4 regions of the Streptomyces sp. NPDC058685 genome follow, and region 3 is predicted to be linked to each of the others. Evidence: riboswitches for the same ligand, from Rfam matches in the RefSeq annotation. Region 3 holds a riboswitch; each other region holds the start of a gene.
The links. Region 3 has a riboswitch for cyclic di-AMP ahead of ACFWU3_RS00940 (NlpC/P60 family protein). Riboswitches for the same ligand answer to the same signal wherever they lie in the genome.

Region 1 (4,652 bases), on a different contig from region 3:
CGAGCGCAAGGCCGAGCTGATGACGCATCTGCTCAATATCGACCCGCCCGACCACACCCGGCTGCGGCGGCTCGTCTCCAAGGCGTTCACCCCGCGGCGGGTCGCCGAATTCGTCCCGCGTGTTCAACAGTTGACCGATCAGCTCATCGACGGCTTCGTGGAAAAGGGAGAGGCGGACCTCATCCACGAGTTCGCCTTTCCGCTCCCCATCTACGCCATCTGCGATCTGCTCGGTGTCCCGCCGGAGGACCAGGACGACTTCCGGGACTGGGCGGGCATGATGATCCGTCACGGCGGCGGCCCGCGCGGAGGTGTCGCGCGGTCGGTGAAGAAGATGCGGGGGTATCTCGCCGAGCTGATCCACCGCAAGCGTGAGGATCCCGGCGACGATCTGATCTCCGGGCTGATCCGGGCGAGCGACCACGGCGAGCACCTCACCGAGAACGAGGCCGCCGCGATGGCCTTCATCCTGCTGTTCGCCGGTTTCGAGACGACGGTGAACCTCATCGGGAACGGTGTGTACGCGCTGCTGCGCCACCCGGAGCAGCGCGAGCGGCTGCAGGCCTCCCTCGCCGCCGGGGAGAGCGCGCTGCTGGAGACCGGCGTGGAGGAACTCCTGCGCTACGACGGCCCCGTGGAGCTCGCCACCTGGCGCTTCGCCACGGAGTCCCTCGTCATCGGCGGCCAGGAGATCGCCTCGGGCGACCCGGTGCTCGTGGTGCTCGCGGCCGCCGACCGGGACCCGGAGCGGTTCACGGACCCCGACGCGCTCGACCTCTCCCGGCGCGACAACCAGCACCTCGGTTACGGGCACGGCATCCACTACTGCCTCGGCGCACCGCTGGCCCGGCTGGAGGGACAGACCGCGATCGCCACGCTGCTCCGGAGAATGCCGGACTTGCGGCTTGCGGGCGATCCGGCCGATTTGCGCTGGCGCGGAGGTCTCATTATGCGTGGATTGCGAAGCCTGCCCGTTGAGTTCACACCTGGACGCAGCTGACGACCCGTCAAGACTGTGACTTTCACGTGATCTCCGCTGCATCGACTTGTGACACACGATCGAATCCGGCTACTTTCACGGTCGTCTCAGAAGACATCAGTTGTTCTGTAGTCACTCGAAGGGCACCCGCATGCTTTCCGGCCAAGGTCGTCACCGTCGTCCCCGTCAGGCTCCGGCCATCGTTGTCGCGGCAGGGGTGACGGGATCGGCCATCGCGATCCCCCTTCTCGGTGCGGGTTCGGCCTCCGCCGCCGACGCCGCCACCTGGGACCGCGTGGCGGCCTGCGAGAGCGGCGGCCAGTGGAGCGCCGACATGGACAACGGCTACTACGGCGGTCTGCAGATCGCCCAGGAGACGTGGGAGGACTTCGGCGGCACGGACTACGCGGACCGCGCCGACCTCGCCAGCCGCTCCCAGCAGATAGCCGTCGCCGAGAAGGTCCTGGAGGCCCAGGGCCCCGAAGCCTGGGCGACCTGCGCGGGCATCGCCGGGCTGACGCAGGGCGGCACCGGCGCCGGTGTCGACCCGGGCGCCTCGGCCCCCGCGGAGCAGGGTGCGACGTCCGACGACCCCCTCGCCTCGCTGGCGCCCTCGAAGTCCGCCTCGCCCTCCGAGACGGCCGAGCCCGCCCCGGCGCCGACACAGGGCATCGGCAACAGCGGGACCGGCGACAGCGGCAGCGCCACCGGCAAGCACCGCGGCGAACCCGCCGCCGAGCCGACGGAGCCGGAGGCGACCGGGTCGACCGGAACGGCCGAGCCGGGCAATACGGGCAATGAGCGTGAAGCGGGGCGTCACGCCTCGCGAGGTGACGATGCGGCACGCGACGGCGAGGGCGCGGCCGATGAGGCCGGCAAGCCGGCCGAGACGAACGACGCGGAGGCCGCGCCCGGTTCGTACACCGTCCGCCCCGGCGACTCCCTGTCGGCCATCGCGACCGCGCAGAAGCTGCCCGGAGGGTGGAGTTCCCTTTACAAGGCGAACGCGGAGACCGTCGGTGACGACCCCGACCTGATCCTGCCTGGCCAGAGCCTGGAGCTCGACCTGAAGTAGGGGCAGTACAGGCGCCTTTGTCCGAATCGTGCAACTGAGACAAGGGTCTCTTTGCGGCAACTCGCCCATCTTGCCCGGCGGAACGGGGCATTCCGCCCTCGACCTGCAGAAACGCATGGTCCCGGAGGGGCGGGATGGGCGTTTTCTCCCCGATGTTCGTCTTTGAACATCGGGGAGCTCTGTGTTTACGGTCTGAACCGTTCGCCATCGCGGGCACCGCTGACCGTCACGCCGAATCCTGCCGTCGGTCGGGGGGAGTAGTCGACGCGTATGCGCCGTAGGCAGGAGCGGGGGAACCAAGGTAAGCGCCGGCCCCGGCAGTTGAGGATGAACTGCGGGTACCGGCTTGGGGTGGAGCCGTGCGCACGACTGCGCGGCCGGGCAACTCACTTGGCCCGAACCCGACAGCTCACCTCGTAGGCGTCGGTGAGAGAGATGTTCCATGCTGTTTTCCGGCAAGGCCAAGCACCGTCGCCCGTCCAAGGCCACCCGTATCGCCACGCTCGCCGGTGTCACCGGTGCGGCAGTCGCCGCCCCGCTGCTCGGCGCCACCACCGCCTCCGCCGCGACCACGTCCGAGTGGGACCAGGTCGCGCAGTGCGAGGCCGGCGGCAACTGGTCGATCAACACGGGTAACGGGTACTACGGCGGCCTGCAGTTCTCCGCCTCCACCTGGGCCGCGTACGGCGGTACCCAGTTCGCCTCGACCGCCGACCAGGCCTCGAAGGCGCAGCAGATCCAGATAGCCGAGAAGGTCCTCGCGGGCCAGGGCAAGGGTGCATGGCCGAACTGCGGCGTGAACCTGTCCAACGCCGCCAACGACGCCGGCTCCGCGCAGGAAGCCCAGCCGCAGCAGCGCGCCGAGGCCCCGACCACCCGCTCCGAGCGCTCCGAGGCCCCCGCCCCGGCGAAGTCCTCGAAGCCGGCCGCCAAGTCCTTCAAGAAGGGCGACGGCGAGTACAAGGTCAAGGCCGGTGACACCCTCAGTAAGATCGCCAAGGCCGAGAAGGTCAAGGGCGGCTGGAAGAAGCTGTTCGACCTGAACAAGGGCGTCGTCACCGACGCCGACGTGATCCACCCGGGTCAGCAGCTCCACCTGAGCTGACCCCGCACGGGCCGGCGCGCGAGCGCCGGCCCGCCTGTGGTGTCCCCGAGGTCTCGTCCGGTTCGCCCTTCGGGCGGAGGACGGCGCTTCGCGGACACTCCCCCCGGGGAAACAGACCACCCCGGTCCGGAGCGCATCCCCCGTACGCGCCGGGCCGGGGTTCTCTCTGTTACCCATGGGTAGATTGGGGGCGTTTTGTCCCCAGCACCCGCTGTTCATGCCCTTTTTCGTCCCAGGAGGCGGGCATCGGGCGGCTGATGCCCCGCCGCCGGTTAGGCTCGTGCCGCAAGGCCAATGAGACCCTGCACTCCAAGCGTCACATCCCAGAAGGAGATGCTCGTGCCGTCCATCGACGTCGTCGTAGCCCGGGAAATCCTGGACTCCCGAGGCAACCCCACGGTCGAGGTCGAGGTTGGCCTCGACGACGGCAGCACGGGTCGTGCTGCAGTTCCGTCCGGCGCATCCACCGGTGCGTTCGAGGCTCTCGAGCTCCGCGACGGTGACCAGAACCGCTACCAGGGCAAGGGTGTCGAGAAGGCCGTCCTCGCCGTCATCGAGCAGATCGGCCCGGAGCTCGTCGGCTACGACGCCACCGAGCAGCGCCTGATCGACCAGGCGATGTTCGACCTGGACGCCACCCCGGACAAGTCCTCGCTCGGCGCCAACGCCATCCTCGGCGTCTCGCTCGCCGTGGCCCACGCCGCCTCCGAGGCCTCCGACCTGCCGCTCTTCCGCTACCTGGGCGGCCCGAACGCGCACCTGCTGCCCGTTCCGATGATGAACATCCTGAACGGCGGCTCGCACGCCGACTCCAACGTGGACATCCAGGAGTTCATGATCGCACCGATCGGCGCGGAGTCCTTCTCCGAGGCCCTGCGCTGGGGCGCCGAGGTCTACCACACCCTGAAGAAGGTGCTGAAGACCAAGGGTCTGTCGACCGGTCTCGGCGACGAGGGCGGCTTCGCGCCGAACCTCGACTCCAACCGCGCCGCGCTGGACCTGATCCTCGAGGCCATCAAGGAAGCCGGCTACGCCCCCGGCAAGGACATCGCGCTCGCGCTCGACGTCGCCGCGTCCGAGTTCTACAAGGACGGCACGTACGAGTTCGAGGGCAAGTCCCGCTCGGCCGCCGAGATGACCGAGTACTACGAGGAGCTCGTCGCCTCCTACCCGCTGGTCTCCATCGAGGACCCGCTGTTCGAGGACGACTGGGCGGGCTGGAAGGTCCTGCACGACAAGCTGGGCAGCAAGGTCCAGATCGTCGGCGACGACCTGTTCGTCACCAACCCCGAGCGCCTCGCCCGCGGTATCGAGGAGGGCTCGGCCAACGCTCTGCTCGTCAAGGTCAACCAGATCGGTTCGCTGACCGAGACCCTGGACGCCGTCGAGCTGGCCCAGCGCAACGGCTTCAAGTGCATGATGTCCCACCGCTCCGGTGAGACCGAGGACGTCACCATCGCCGACCTCGCCGTCGCCACCAACTGCGGCCAGAT
Region 2 (4,652 bases), on a different contig from region 3:
GGCCGCTCACGCGGTTCGAGGGCCAGGGCATCGACAAGGGCCACAAGGTGCACGACCTGCTGTTCCGCCGCACCGCGGGAGCCTGACCCGAGCGAACGGCGGCGTGCGCCCGGCGCACAGCCACCCGCCCGGGCCAAGGGCCGCCGCTCGGCCGGCGCGCACCCGGCGCCGGCCCGGCGTCCAACCCCACGCACCGTCGCCCGTTGTCGGTGTCCCTCGTTAGGGTCAGTGGGTGTCCGAGTCGTCGCCCCCGCAGCACCATCCACCGCACCCCGCGGTCCCGGCGTTCGAGCAGCAGCGTGTCGACGAGCTGCTCGCCGCCGTGCCGGAGCGTGCCCGGTGGCGCTACAAGCCCCGCCGTGTCTCCCGGTTCTGGCACAGCAAGGCCGTCCGTGCCGGGGTGCTGATCACGCTCCTCGCCCTGTCGGGCCTCGTCATCCTGTCGCTCGTACGGGAGCAGACCGGCACCCAGGGTTTCCTGGTCGGCCTCGGCCTGGCGACCCTGCCGGTCCCCCTGCTCACCGCCGCGTTCCGCTGGCTGGACCGGGTCGAGCCGGGCCCCTGGCGGAACCTTCTGTTCGCCTTCGCCTGGGGCGCCTTCGCCGCCGCCCTCGTGGCGATCATCGCGAACACCTTCGCGACGCAGTGGATAGCCACCGCCACAGCCGACCCCACGGGCGCGGACACACTGGGCGCGACGGTCATCGCGCCGGTCGTCGAGGAGAGTGCGAAGGCCGCGGCGATCCTGCTGATCTTCCGTTTCCGCCGACAGGACTTCCGCGGGATCGTCGATGGGGTCGTGGTCGCCGGGTTCACCGCGACGGGCTTCGCGTTCACGGAGAACATCCTCTATCTGGGCAACGCGTTCGGCGAGGACCAGCAGATGGGCTTCTCCGGGATCGCGTCCGTGACCGCGGCGACGTTCTTCGTACGGATCGTCATGTCCCCGTTCGCCCACCCGCTTTTCACGGTGCTGACCGGCATCGGCTTCGGTGTCGCGGCACTGGCCTCACGGCGCATGCGGGTCCGGCGCATCGTCCTGCCGCTGCTCGGTCTGGCGCTGGCGATGGGCATGCACGCGCTGTGGAACGGCTCGACGTCCCTGTTCGGCCCGTGGGGCTTCTATCTCGTGTACGGGGCGTTCATGGTGCCCGTCTTCGGGCTGCTGACCTGGCTCACGATATGGAGCCGGCAGCGGGAACTGCGGACGATAGCCACCGAGTTGCCGGCCTACGCCGCGGCCGGATGGCTGTCGGCGGACCAGCCGCCCGCCCTCTCGTCGATGCGGGCGCGCACCCTCGCGCGGGACGTCGCGCGGCGTATGCACGGGCCGACCGCGGCGCACGCGGTGTCGGAGTACCAGCATTTCGCGACCTCGCTGGCGTTTCTGCGCCATCGGGCCCACCGGGGCGCGGCGGACCCGGACTTCGTGGAGCGCGAGCAGGAGCTGCTGCATCACCTGTGGCAGCGCAGGGACGTGGCCGCACCGGCGCTGACGTACGCGGCACGGGCCACCGGGCGGGTGCGTGTGCCGCCTCCGCACCGCGACTACGGCGCGTACAACCCGTACCGGACCTGACCGCGCACCGGTGGGCGACCGCGTCCTGCCCGCTCCCGGGAGAACCGGGCGCAGCAAAAACCGGCAGTCCTGGCGTCGGGGGGTGAGCGCCAGGACTGCCGGGGATCGAGATGCGCGGGAACTGTCCCGCAGGATCAGGGAGTCAGGCCCTTGTCCCGCAGCCAGGCCATCGGGTCGATGCCCGAGCCGCCGGCGGTGTGGACCTCGAGGTGCAGGTGCGCGCCCGTCACGTTGCCCGTGGCGCCGACGCGGCCGATCGTCTCGCCGGTCGCGACCTTCTGGCCGGCGCTCGCGGTCATCGACGACAGGTGCGCGTACCAGACCTCGGTGCCGTCCTCGAGTTCGAGAACGATGCGGTAGCCGTACGAGCCGGACCAGCCCGCCGACTTCACGGTGCCGTTGTGCACGGCCTTGACCGGCGTACCCGTCGGGGCGGCGAAGTCCAGGCCGGTGTGCTGGCCGGAGGACCACAGGGAGCCGGACTCGCCGTACGTGGAGGTGATCGTGTACGAGGAGGTGGGGAGCGAGTAGCTCTTGGCCAGCTGCGCGAGACGCTCTGCCTCCGCCTTGGCCTTCGCCTCGTCCTCTGCCTTCTTCTTCGCGGCGGCGGCCTTCGCGGCCACCTCTTCCGCCTTCTTCTTCGCCGCGGCCTCGGCCTTGTCCGCCGCGGCCTTCGCGGCCGCCGCCCTGGCCGACTCCTCAGCCTTGGCCTGCTGCTGCTCGGCCTGCTGGAGGATGCGGGAGCGCAGCGCCTCGCCGGCACCGCCCTGGTCGGTGTCGGAAGCGGTGTCGGCGTAGGCGATGCCCATCGCCGAGTACGTGGCCGCCTCGTCCACGACGTCCGAGGAGTCGTCGGACATGAAAGAACCGACGCCGGGAAGGGACTTGGCGTCGGGCAGATTGTCCGAGAGCGCGTCGGGAAGGGATATGGAGACCGCGGGTTTGTCCTGCGCCGTCGCGATGCCGCCCGCGCCGACCGCGGCGATCACGCCGACGCCGAGCACGGTGGAGCTACGGGCAAGTCCGCCGCGCTGCTTGGCGACACGGTGCCGACCGCGCACCGGACGGACGGAGTCCTCGGTGGGGTTCCACTCTTCGAGGGACCGCTCCGCGCCCTCCGCACCGAAGAAGTCATTGGCGAAGGGTGCTTCTGGGGCAGGCCTGTTGGACGCCACTGAGGCGTGCTCCTTTCCTTCCTTCTCGCCTACCGGGTTAGCTGACGGGTTCGGAGCAGGAAGGTCTCCTACGAGCGCCACCCGCCGCGGAAGTCGCGGTGGAAGGTGCCCGATTCACCCCAAGGATTGGTTCCCCGGTTCCCTTGCGGAATTCGGCGCACGCGCACGGCGCCGTCCTGACGACGGCTGGGACGACCGCGCTGCGTTATCGAACGTTAATAGACGCGAGGACCGTATTCCAAGCTGTTCCGGGTGATCGTTAACGACTTCCCACGGGACCAATCGGGACACAAGCAGCCGGATTCGGGCGACTTGATCGCCCTTCGGGCCGCGGAACATTACTGACGGGTCGTCACATGGTATGCGGAGGGGGATCTTCCCACTACGCAGCGTGCCCAGCCACCAGAGCGGACCGGGCGGGCAAGACGTCCGCTCGGTTCCGCGAAGGGCTGCGACCGCCACACAGCTCATCCGGGCAAGCCCACCGACACGTCTCGGCGCACCCACCCGGCTCAAGCCGAACCAACCCACCAACACGGTCTTCGGCACACCCACCGGCTCAGGCGAACGAGGCCAGAATCGTCACGGCGTACCCGACCCCACCCCCACGCACACAGCCTCGTACGGCGAGACGTCCCAGCCGGCCCCGAGGTGCCGACGCCCCTCACGCGGGCGGCACGACCTTCACCGTCCTGCGGCGCTCCGGCTGCCCCTCCGCGGGCCGGGCGACCGCCAGCAGTGCCATGTCGTCCTTCGAACCACCTCCGGTGTACCGGCGCACGTCGTCGACGAGCGCGTCGAGCAGTTCGTCGGGCCCGGGGAAGAGCCGCCCCGAGAGCCGCGCGCCGGGATCGTAGAACTCACCGGCCGCGTTGCGCGCCTCGCTGACACCGTCCGTGTAGAGCAGCAGGGTCGCTCCCGTCGGCAGCGGATACTCCACCGCCTGGTCCGGCCAGACCTCCAGATCGCCCATGCCGAGCGGCAGCGCGGCCCTCGACGGCGCCAGGAATTCCAGGTCGCCGTCGGCGTGCAGCAGGATCGGTTCCGGGTGGCCGCGGTTCACCAGCCGGACGATTCCGGCACCGCGCGGGATCTCTCCCAGTACGGCGGTGGTGAAGCCCTCGACCGCGTCCAGGCTGTCCCGGCGCGTGCCCTCGCGCGCCAGCGCCCGCTCGAGGCGCTGCGCGACGCCCTCCAGGGAGCTCTCCTGCTCGGCCGCCTCCCGGAACGCGCCGATGACGACGGCCACCGCCTCGACGGCCTCCAACCCCTTGCCCCGCACATCGCCGACCACCAGCCGCACCCCGAAGGGCGTCTCCTGCACGGCGAACAGGTCGCCGCCGATGAACGCGTCGGCGAGCGCGGCCTCGTACCGTGCCGCGACGTGCAGCCCGCCGATCCGGTCGGCGGGCGTGGGCAGCACGGCACGCTGCGCGGTCTCGGCGATGACCCGGGCGGAGGCGAGACGCTCACCGCTGCGTCTGACGACGGTGTTGATGAGCAGCGCGAGCCCGGAGACGGTGATGAGCGTGAAGACCTCGGTGTATGCCGTGACCTCGTCGACGGTGCGGTTGTAGAAGTGCAGCCCGAGCACCGCGAGGGTCGCCGTGATGCCCGTCACCAGCGTGGTGAGCCAGGAGAAGAACGGAGCGGCGACCAGCGGAGCGGCGGCGAACATCGGCACGGCCGTGAACTGCGCCGGGGTCGCCAGGTCGAAGACCAGCCCACCGATGATCATCAGGGTGGGGAGGGCACGGAGGAAGCGGCGGGCGCCGTACACACGACTCTGCTGGAACTGCGCCAACGGTGCTCTCCTCCCCGGTCCGCCCACGGCTGCGGACGGTACCGCGCCCTACCCAGGCTGTCCGGAGCCGCGCCGCTGAGCGACTCTCCATCGG
Region 3 (4,652 bases):
CGCGTCGTACGAGGCACGCTGTTCGGCCGTGAGCCGGTCCAGCATCCGCTCGGCGGCCGAGAGTTTGCTCTGTACGGTCGCCTTGTGGCGGGCCAGTTCCGCCTGCCGGTCCTTCAGGCTCTCCATCCGCTCGCCCGCCTGTGCCCGCAGCCGGTCGATCTCCACGAGCTGCTGGTGCACTCCGGCGATCGCGGCGGCCTGCCGCTCACCCGTGCGTTCGACGAGCGCGGCCCGCTCCAGGTACTCGTCGGGGTCGGAGGTGAGCGCGAGTTGCAGGGCGGGGTCGATGGTCCCGGCGCGGTACTGAGCGGTGGCGATCGAACCGAGAGCGTTGCGCGAGGAGTTGAGGCGGTCGGTCCTGCGGGCGGCCTCGTCGCGCAGCCGGTCGACCGATGTACGCAACGCCGCGGTCCGCTCCTTGGCCCCGTTGTACTTCTCCGTGGCCACCTCTGCCTCGTGGTACAGCTTGTCCGCCTTGTCCTTGACCTGGGCCGGTGTGAGGGCGGGTTCCGCGTGGCCGACTCCGTCGAAGGCGGTCGCCGACGCCGCTCCTGCGAGCGCGATGGTGGCTGCGGTTCGGGCGGCGGGCCCGGAGAGGAGATGCTGCTTGGGTTTCCGGTGCGCGGCCACGGGTGCGTGTACGTCCTTCCGTCATCCCTGCGGGTCCGGGTCCGGCGGCGGCCCGCACAGGGGAGCGGTCCGCCGCCGGATCTCTCGGCGTGACGGCCGACTGCCGCCCGGTGCTGCGGCGGCGGTGGGGAGTCGGTCATCTGAGGCAGGACGCTAAACCTGGGGGTCACGGCAGGGAGACGCAAGGACCGAATGTGCCCGAAGGTGGACATCTTGCTGCGCTTTCTGCAAGCCGATCCGGCCCGCACACGTCCTTTCTCCGCACCGCTGTGACCGATGTGCCGAATGAGGCTCACCCGGCCTGAAGGGGGTGATATGGCGGGAGTTAGGCTCCGCCGCATGGACGTACTCATCAATGCCTTCGTCGCCCTGCACATCATCGGTATCGCGGCCCTGCTGGGCGGCTTCCTCACGCAGATGAAGGCGATGTCCGAGGGGACGGCGCGCTTCGGCCCGGCGATGCTGCACGGTGCGCTGACGATGCTCGTCACCGGTGTGGCGCTGGTGGGCCTCAACCAGGCGGACGACCAGACGGTGAACAACCTCAAGATCGGCATCAAGCTGGCGGTGCTGGTGGTGATCCTGGGTCTGGTCTACGTCAAGCGGGACGAGGAGTCGGTGGAGAAGCCGCTGTTCGCCGCGGTGGGCGGGCTGACGGTCGCGAACATCTTCATCGCCACGCTCTGGACGTGAGCGCGCCGCGCCGGACATGAGGGCGCCGGGCGCGGCTCTGGTGCTCCGGGTGCTCCGCGCGTTCCGGGCGCTCCGGGCATGAGAACGCCCGGGCACCCTCGGGCCCGGGCGTCCGGTGTGCGGCCGGCTCAGGCCGGGCGAACGCTGCCGTAGATCGGCATGTAGAAGATCGACTCCTCGCGGACGTTCGCCCCCGGCTTCGGGGCGTGGATCATCTTGCCGTCGCCGATGTAGATGCCCACATGGCTGATGTCGTCGTAGAAGAAGACCAGGTCCCCCGGGAGCAGATCCTTCGTCTCGATCCGCTTGCCGGTCTTCACCTGGTCCCAGGTGGTGCGCGGCAGGCTCACGCCCGCGGTCTTCCAGGCGGCCTGCGTCAGCCCCGAGCAGTCGTACGAGCTGGGGCCGGCCGCACCCCAGACGTACGGCTTGCCGATCTGGGCGCGCGCGAAGTCGAGGACCTTGGCGGCCTTGGCGGTGGAGGTGCCGTCGGAAGAACCGGAACCGGAACCCGTGCCGGTCCCGGGCACCGTGCCCGTGCCGCCGCCCTGGTTCTGCTCGCGCTCCTTCTCCCGGCGCTGCCGCTCCGCCTCGGCCTTCGCCTCCTGTTCGGCCTTCTGCTCCGCCTTGCGGCGGGCCTCCTCCGCCTTCTCGCGCTCGATCGCGGCCAGCCGCGCCTTCTCCTCGGCGGTCAGCTTCGACAGCAGCTCACGCGCCTCGGCGAGCTTTGCCTGCACGTCCTGCTTGCTGGTGCGCAGCGCCCGCTGCGACCGGGTGAGGGACTCCAGGCTCTCGGTCGCCGTGGCCCGCTGCTTGGCGGCGGCCGCCCGCTGGGTCTCGTAGTCGGCGATCACATCCCGCTGACGGTCCGTCATGCGGTCCATCAGCTGGGTCTGGTCGAAGTACTGCTGAGGGCTGTCCGCGAAGAGCAGCGCGGCGGTCGGGGCGACCGCGCCCGTGCGGTACTGCGCGGCCGCGTAGTTGCCGAGCACCTGGCGGGACTCGTTCAGCTTCTCCGTGCGCTGCGCGTTCTCGTCGAGGAGCTTGCCGACCTGCTGCCGCTTCTCCTCCGTCGCCTCTTTCGCCTGGTTGTACTTCTGCGTCTCGGTGCCGGCCTGCCGGTACAGGTCGTCGACCTTCTTCTGCACCTCTTCGACCGACGGCTTCGGGTCGCTCGGCGCCGCGTCGGCGCTCTGCGTCGACAGCAGCGTGACGGATGCGAGGGCTGCCGTCGTGAAACCGACGGCGGGGGAGGTCTTCACGGTTCGACTTCGCGTTTTGCGATGCGACGCCAAGGCCGACATCTCCTTCTTCCGTTGACCGCCTACCGGGTTAGCTGTCGGGTTCGGGCGGAACGGAAGATCGCCCTACGGACCGTGCTGGTGCTGGTCCGATTCACCCCGGTTGTGCATGGTGGGTCCCCGGTTCCGAACTTCCTTGGGAAAAGCTCGAATTCGGCGCTGACTGCCCGTTTGGCGTGGATCGCCGCGGGGGACGGGCTGCCTGATCGAGCACGCTAACCAACTCGTGTGGCTCCTGTGAAGGTTGATGTTCGATATGCCCGATACATTTTCGTGACCTTATCGATCGGGTGGTCGGCGTGCTCGCCAGATGACCCATTGCGTTCGAAAAGGTGCAGAGTGTTGCCGGAGTCGTGCGGGATTGGGCGCATCGGTGGTACGGGAGCGGGCGTACGGCTTCGAACGCGCCGACGCACCGACGCATCGCATCGCATCGCACCGCTCCGGCGCTCGGACCGGAGCCGCCACGCCTCTCGGCGGGGTCGCGGCGGCCGTATGGCAATGCGGCCGCGAGCTGTCAGTGCCGCGGCCTAGACTCGTAAAGCGATGAGCAGCCTCTTTGACGACAGCTTCCTGGCGAACCTCCAGCACACCTCGGAGGAGCCCCCGCCGCACCCCGAGGAGCCCGGAGACGGGCCCGGAGAGGAGATCCCGGACGATCTCTTCCAGGGCGCGTTCGACGTGCCCCCGGCCCGGGACGCCCACCACGGCAACGGCGCCCCGCGCACGATCGTGGACCCCGCCGCCCTGCTGGACGGACTGAACGAACAGCAGCGCGCCGCCGTGGTGCACACCGGATCGCCGCTGCTCATCGTGGCCGGCGCCGGTTCCGGCAAGACCCGTGTGCTCACACACCGCATCGCCCATCTGCTGGGGACGCGCAGCGTCCACCCCGGCCAGATACTGGCGATCACCTTCACCAACAAGGCCGCCGGCGAGATGAAGGAGCGCGTCGAGCAGCTGGTCGGCCCGCGCGCCAACGCCATGTGGGTCATGACCTTCCACAGCGCCTGCGTCCGCATCCTGCGCCGGGAGTCCAAGAAGCTCGGCTTCACCTCGTCGTTCTCGATCTACGACGCGGCCGACTCCAAGCGACTGATGGCGCTCGTCTGCCGTGATCTCGATCTCGACCCCAAGAAGTTCCCGCCGAAGGCCTTCAGTGCCAAGATCTCGAACCTCAAGAACGAACTGATCGACGAGGAGAGCTACGCCGACCAGGTCGGCGGGGGCAGCGAGGCCGAGGGCTCCGGGGGAGGCTTCGAGAAGACGCTGGCCGAGGCGTACCGGATGTACCAGGCGCGGCTGCGCGAGGCCAACGCCCTGGACTTCGACGACATCATCATGACCACCGTCCATCTGCTCCAGGCGTTCCCGGACGTCGCCGAGCACTACCAGCGGCGCTTCCGGCATGTGCTGGTGGACGAGTACCAGGACACCAACCACGCTCAGTACACGCTCGTACGCGAGCTGGTGGGCACCGGGCAGGAGGACCTGCCCCCCGCCGAGCTGTGCGTCGTCGGCGACGCCGACCAGTCGATCTACGCCTTCCGCGGCGCGACCATCCGCAACATCCTCCAGTTCGAGGAGGACTACCCGGACGCGAAGACGATCCTGCTGGAGCAGAACTACCGCTCGACCCAGACGATCCTCTCCGCCGCCAACGCCGTCATCGAGCGCAACGAGAGCCGCCGCCCCAAGAACCTGTGGACGAACGCAGGCGCGGGCGCCCGGATCACCGGCTACGTCGCCGACACCGAGCACGACGAGGCCCAGTTCGTCGCCGACGAGATCGACCGGCTCACGGACGCGGGCGACGCCAAGGCCGGTGACGTCGCGGTCTTCTACCGGACGAACGCACAGTCCCGGGTCTTCGAAGAGATCTTCATCCGGGTCGGCCTGCCCTACAAGGTCGTCGGCGGAGTCCGCTTCTACGAGCGCAAGGAGGTCCGGGACGTCCTGGCCTATCTGCGCGTCCTCGCCAACCCCGAGGACAACGTCCCGCTGCGGCGCATCCTCAACGTCCCCAAG
Region 4 (4,652 bases), on a different contig from region 3:
GAGCGCTGGGTGACGGTCGCCCATGAAGGCGACGGGCCCGATCTGGAGCTGCTGCGGGCCGACGCGGCCACCTGGACGCTGCCGCAGCGCGACGCCTGGCGGCTGAGCCAGCTCCACGGGCGGTGGGCGGCCGAGTCCCTGCTCGTACGGTCCCCGCTCACCTACGGCGAGAAGGTGCTCGGCAGCCGCCGCGGACACACCGGCCACCAGCACCTTCCCTGGGTCGCGCTCGACGCGGACGGAGCGACCGAAGAACACGGCGAGGTCTACGGCTGCGCGCTCGGCTGGTCCGGGTCCTGGCGCATCAGCGTCCAGCAGCTGCCCGACGGCCTGGTGCAGATCACGGGCGGGGCCGGCTATGACGACTCCGGACTGCTGAAGCTCGCTCCCGGGCAGAGCTACACCTCTCCCGTCTTCGCCGGCCTGTGGAGCGCCGAGGGGTTCGGCGGCGCCAGCCGTGCCTGGCACTCGTGGCAGCGCGCGCGAGTGATCCCGGACGCCGCCGCCGACCGGCCCGTGCTCTACAACTCCTGGGAGGCCACCAACTTCGACATCTCGGAGGACCAGCAGCGCGCGCTCGCCCGGCGGGCCGCGGACATGGGCGTCGAGCTGTTCGTGGTCGACGACGCCTGGTTCGGGCAGCGGACGAGTGACCGCGCCGGCCTCGGCGACTGGACCCCCAACCCGGACCGCTTCCCGAAGGGCCTGCGGCCGCTCGCGGACGAAGTGCACGAGCTGGGCATGCAGTTCGGCATCTGGGTCGAGCCGGAGATGGTCAACGCCGACAGCGATCTCTATCGCGCGCATCCCGACTGGGTGCAGTACCACCCGGGCCGGACCAGGACCGAGCTCCGCAATCAGCTGGTCCTGAACCTCGCCCGCAAGGACGTGCAGGACTACCTGTGGGAGCAGTTGCACACGCTGCTCGGCAGCGCACCGATCGACTATGTGAAGTGGGACTTCAACCGCTGCTTCACGGACGCCGGCTGGCCCGGTGAGGACTATCCGCAGCGGCTGTGGGTGGAACACGTCGATGCCCTCTACGCGCTCCTGGAGCGGCTGCGGGCCGCTCACCCGGGTGTGGCGTTCGAGTCCTGCTCCGGCGGCGGCGGCCGGATCGATCTGGGGATCCTCTCCCGCACCGACCAGGTGTGGACCTCGGACAACACCGACCCGCTGGACCGGCTCGCCATCCAGGACGGCTTCACCCAGATCCACCCCGCGCGGGTGATGGCCGCCTGGGTCACCGACAGCCCCAACGTCCAGCTCAACGGGCGATTCAGCAGCCTGCGCTTCCGCTTCGTGAGCGCGATGGCGGGGGTGCTCGGGGTCGGCGGCGACCTGACCGAGTGGACCGAGGAGGAGCTGGCCGAGGCGCGCGACTGGGTGGAGCTCTACAAGAAGATCAGGCCGGTCGTGCAGCACGGAGACCTGTACCGGCTGCGGGCACCGGAGGGCGGGCTCAGTGCCGTGCAGTACCTGCGCGGGGACGAGACCGTCGTCCTCGCCTGGCTCCAGGCGCAGCACTACGGCGAGCAGCCGCCGCGGCTGAGGCTGCGCGGCCTCGACCCGGCCGCGGCCTACGAGTGCCAGGACACCGCGCAGGTGCACCGGGGATCGGTGCTGCTGCACCACGGGCTGCAGACCGGGCTGAAGGGTGACATGGACGCCACGGTGATCAGGTTGCGGCGAATTGGCTGATACCGCTCACCATTCTTTGCATCTGGGTTTTCTGTCCGAATTGAACTGTTCGCCATAGCCTGCCCCATCTGGAATGGAGATGGGAAAAGGCTCGTGAGCAGGATCTCATTCGTGACGGACCGTGGCTGATCCACCGGCCAGAAGTGCGACACCAGAAGGAAGTTGACGCTCCTTCGTCCACGGAGTGTGACCGGAATTTCCCGTCCGATATGCATGTGGCCCGTGATCGGAAAAAGAGGTGGCTTGTTCCCGTCCGCAATGCTCGCTTACGGTCACGGAAATCCGGACGGACCGCCTAATCCTGCCGCCGACCGGAATACCCACCCACCCACGTGTGGCAGGAGCGGGGGACCCAGGTAGTACGCCGTCCGGTGCTCCGGACGGCTCGGGGTGAAGTCACGCAGCCATGTGACCGGGCATCTCCAGCCCGAACCCGACAGCTCACCTCGCCGGCGCCGGAGAGGAATGCGCCATGCCCGGAAAGGGTAAGCACCGCCGTCCCAAGTCCCGTTCTCTCTCCCGCGGTTTCGTCGCCGCGGGTACCGGTGGCGCAGCCATCGCCCTCCCGCTGATGGGTGCGGCAGGCGCTCACGCCGCGGACAAGGCCGCTCCCGCCGCGGCCCCCGCGGTCGCACCGCAGAAGGCAGCCGCCGCTCCGGCCTCCTCCACCGCGCAGAAGCCCGCCGCCCCCACGTCGTACCGCGTCGTCGCCGGTGACTATCTGTCCAAGATCGCGGCCGAGCACGACGTCCGTGGCGGCTGGCAGAAGCTGTACGCGGACAACCGTGCCGCCGTCGGCGACGACCCCGCGCTGATCCACCCGGGACTCAAGCTCACCATCGGCGCCAAGGCCGAGGGTCAGCCCGCCGAGAAGCCGGCGCGGAAGGCCGCGCCCGCGAAGCCGAAGACCTCGGACAGCGAGGACCGCGCCTCCCGCAGCGAGTCCCGCCAGAGCGACACGGCCGCCAAGGCCTCGACGAGCGACTCGGCCGAGTCCGCCCCGCAGGAGAACGCCTCCGGCTACTCCGCGCCGCTGGACTCCGCCGCCGTCACGACCCCCTACCGTGCCTCCGGCGCCATGTGGTCCAGCGGCTACCACACCGGTGTCGACTTCGCCGCGTCCACCGGCACCACGGTCAAGTCCGTGGGCCCGGGCAGCGTCGTCTCCGCCGGGTGGAGTGGTGCGTACGGCAACGAGGTCGTCATCCAGCACACCGACGGCACCTACTCCCAGTACGCCCACCTCTCGTCGCTGACCGTCTCCGCGGGCCAGAACGTGAGCGGCGGACAGCAGATCGGCCTCTCCGGCTCCACGGGCAACTCCAGCGGTCCGCACCTGCACTTCGAGATCCGCACCGGCCCGAGCTACGGCTCGGACATGGACCCGGTGTCGTACCTGCGCCAGCACGGCGTTTCTCTCTGACGCGCCGATAACGCCCGAATCCCCTCGTACCGCCTGTTCGCGGTGCGGGGGGATTCGGCGTATTCCGTGCTTGTCGAAACTTGACCGGTGGCAAACATCACGCACCGTCAACCCCTCCTTACGGTCGCGTAGGTCACACCCGTAAGGACAGGATGAGTCCTTGTGGCAGACGATTCGAGAACAGACGAAACAGGCGCAATCGGGTCGTACGCGGCGATCGGTGACAGCTTCACCGAAGGCGTCGGAGACCCGGGACCGGACGGGGCGTTCGTCGGCTGGGCGGACCGGTTCGCGGTCCTGCTCGACGACCGGATGCCCGAACACACCTTCCGCTACGCCAACCTCGCCGTGCGCGGCCGGCTGCTCGACCAGATCGTCGCGGAGCAGGTGCCGCGGGCGCAGGAACTCGCCCCGGACCTGGTGACGTTCTGCGCCGGCGGCAACGACATCATCCGCCCGGGCAGCGACCCCGACGACGTGGCCGAACGCTTCGAGCGGGCCGTCGCCGACCTCACCGGCGCGGTCGGAACGGTGATGGTCACCACCGGCTTCGACACCCGCGGTGTGCCGGTGCTGCGCCATCTGCGCGGCAAGATCGCCACGTACACGGCCCATGTCCGCGCCATCGCCGACCGCTACGACTGTCCCGTGCTCGACCTGTGGTCGCTCAAGTCGGTGCAGGACAGGCGGGCGTGGGACGGCGACCGGCTGCACCTGTCGCCCGAGGGGCACACCCGGGTGGCCCTGCGCGCCGCCCAGGTCCTCGGGCTCGACGTGCCCGCCGACCCGGACCAGGAGTGGCCGCTCCTGCCGCCGCGCGCTCCCTTCGAGGTGCGCCGGGACAACGTCCAGTGGGCACGCGAGCACCTGGTGCCGTGGATCGGCCGCAGGCTGCGCGGCGAGAGCTCGGGCGACCATGTCGAGGCGAAGCGGCCGGACCTGCTGCCGCTGTGAGGCGGGCGGTGGGGAACGGCTACCGGGCGGCCGGCCGGGCCGGGATCCGCTCCAGCACCCCGCCGGCGAACACGTCGTACAACGGCAACGACTCCAGGTGGACATAGCCGATGTGGCAGTCGCAGACGGCCAGCGGGCAGGCGCGGGGGCGCAGCGCCTGCCGGTAGCTGCCGTCGTAGAGGTTCCCGAGCTCGTCCGGGACGAAGTGGCAGCGCCGTACCGTGCCGTCGCCGTCGACCGAGACGACCGATTCGCCCGTCCGGCAGGGCAGCCCGGCCGAGCGGTGCGGATGGCGGCTGTAGGCGAACAGCGGGTCGAGCTCGCTCCACTCGGCGGCCTCGGCATCGGTGCAGGTGCGGCCCTCCGCCGCGTTCACCCAGAGATAGACATGGTCCGGCAGCTCGGCGCGGAGCCGGCGGGCGGGCTCCAGGTGCTCGGGGAAGCCGACGATGCCGACGCTGAAGCGGACCCCGCGCGCGGCCAGATCCCGGCACTTGCCGAGGAAACGGTCGTACGGTGTCTGGCCCGGGTGGTAGGTGCACCAGAGCGCCAGGGTGTCCGGGTCCGCGTCCGC

Region 1: it holds a riboswitch for cyclic di-AMP, as region 3 does, so the genes downstream of both, ACFWU3_RS09265 (transglycosylase family protein) here and ACFWU3_RS00940 (NlpC/P60 family protein) in region 3, are expected to answer to the same signal.
Region 2: it holds a riboswitch for cyclic di-AMP, as region 3 does, so the genes downstream of both, ACFWU3_RS28740 (M23 family metallopeptidase) here and ACFWU3_RS00940 (NlpC/P60 family protein) in region 3, are expected to answer to the same signal.
Region 4: it holds a riboswitch for cyclic di-AMP, as region 3 does, so the genes downstream of both, ACFWU3_RS03880 (peptidoglycan DD-metalloendopeptidase family protein) here and ACFWU3_RS00940 (NlpC/P60 family protein) in region 3, are expected to answer to the same signal.

What each region holds. Positions count from the first base shown of each region.
Region 1 is NZ_JBHXSL010000007.1:200,008-204,659, forward strand. It holds gene ACFWU3_RS09255 (cytochrome P450) at 1-1,000, shown strand, start outside; gene ACFWU3_RS09260 (transglycosylase family protein) at 1,131-2,054, shown strand; cyclic di-AMP (ydaO/yuaA leader) riboswitch at 2,318-2,492, shown strand; gene ACFWU3_RS09265 (transglycosylase family protein) at 2,497-3,159, shown strand; gene eno (phosphopyruvate hydratase) at 3,493-4,652, shown strand, end outside.
Region 2 is NZ_JBHXSL010000047.1:16,359-21,010, forward strand. It holds gene trmB (tRNA (guanosine(46)-N7)-methyltransferase TrmB) at 1-86, shown strand, start outside; gene ACFWU3_RS28735 (PrsW family intramembrane metalloprotease) at 233-1,579, shown strand; gene ACFWU3_RS28740 (M23 family metallopeptidase) at 1,714-2,754, opposite strand; cyclic di-AMP (ydaO/yuaA leader) riboswitch at 2,766-2,922, opposite strand; gene ACFWU3_RS28745 (PP2C family protein-serine/threonine phosphatase) at 3,419-4,558, opposite strand.
Region 3 is NZ_JBHXSL010000001.1:188,759-193,410, forward strand. It holds gene ACFWU3_RS00930 (NlpC/P60 family protein) at 1-630, opposite strand, end outside; gene ACFWU3_RS00935 (hypothetical protein) at 970-1,323, shown strand; gene ACFWU3_RS00940 (NlpC/P60 family protein) at 1,452-2,627, opposite strand; cyclic di-AMP (ydaO/yuaA leader) riboswitch at 2,629-2,793, opposite strand; gene pcrA (DNA helicase PcrA) at 3,171-4,652, shown strand, end outside.
Region 4 is NZ_JBHXSL010000003.1:155,899-160,550, forward strand. It holds gene ACFWU3_RS03875 (alpha-galactosidase) at 1-1,701, shown strand, start outside; cyclic di-AMP (ydaO/yuaA leader) riboswitch at 2,017-2,169, shown strand; gene ACFWU3_RS03880 (peptidoglycan DD-metalloendopeptidase family protein) at 2,174-3,124, shown strand; gene ACFWU3_RS03885 (SGNH/GDSL hydrolase family protein) at 3,287-4,078, shown strand; gene ACFWU3_RS03890 (STM4011 family radical SAM protein) at 4,098-4,652, opposite strand, start outside.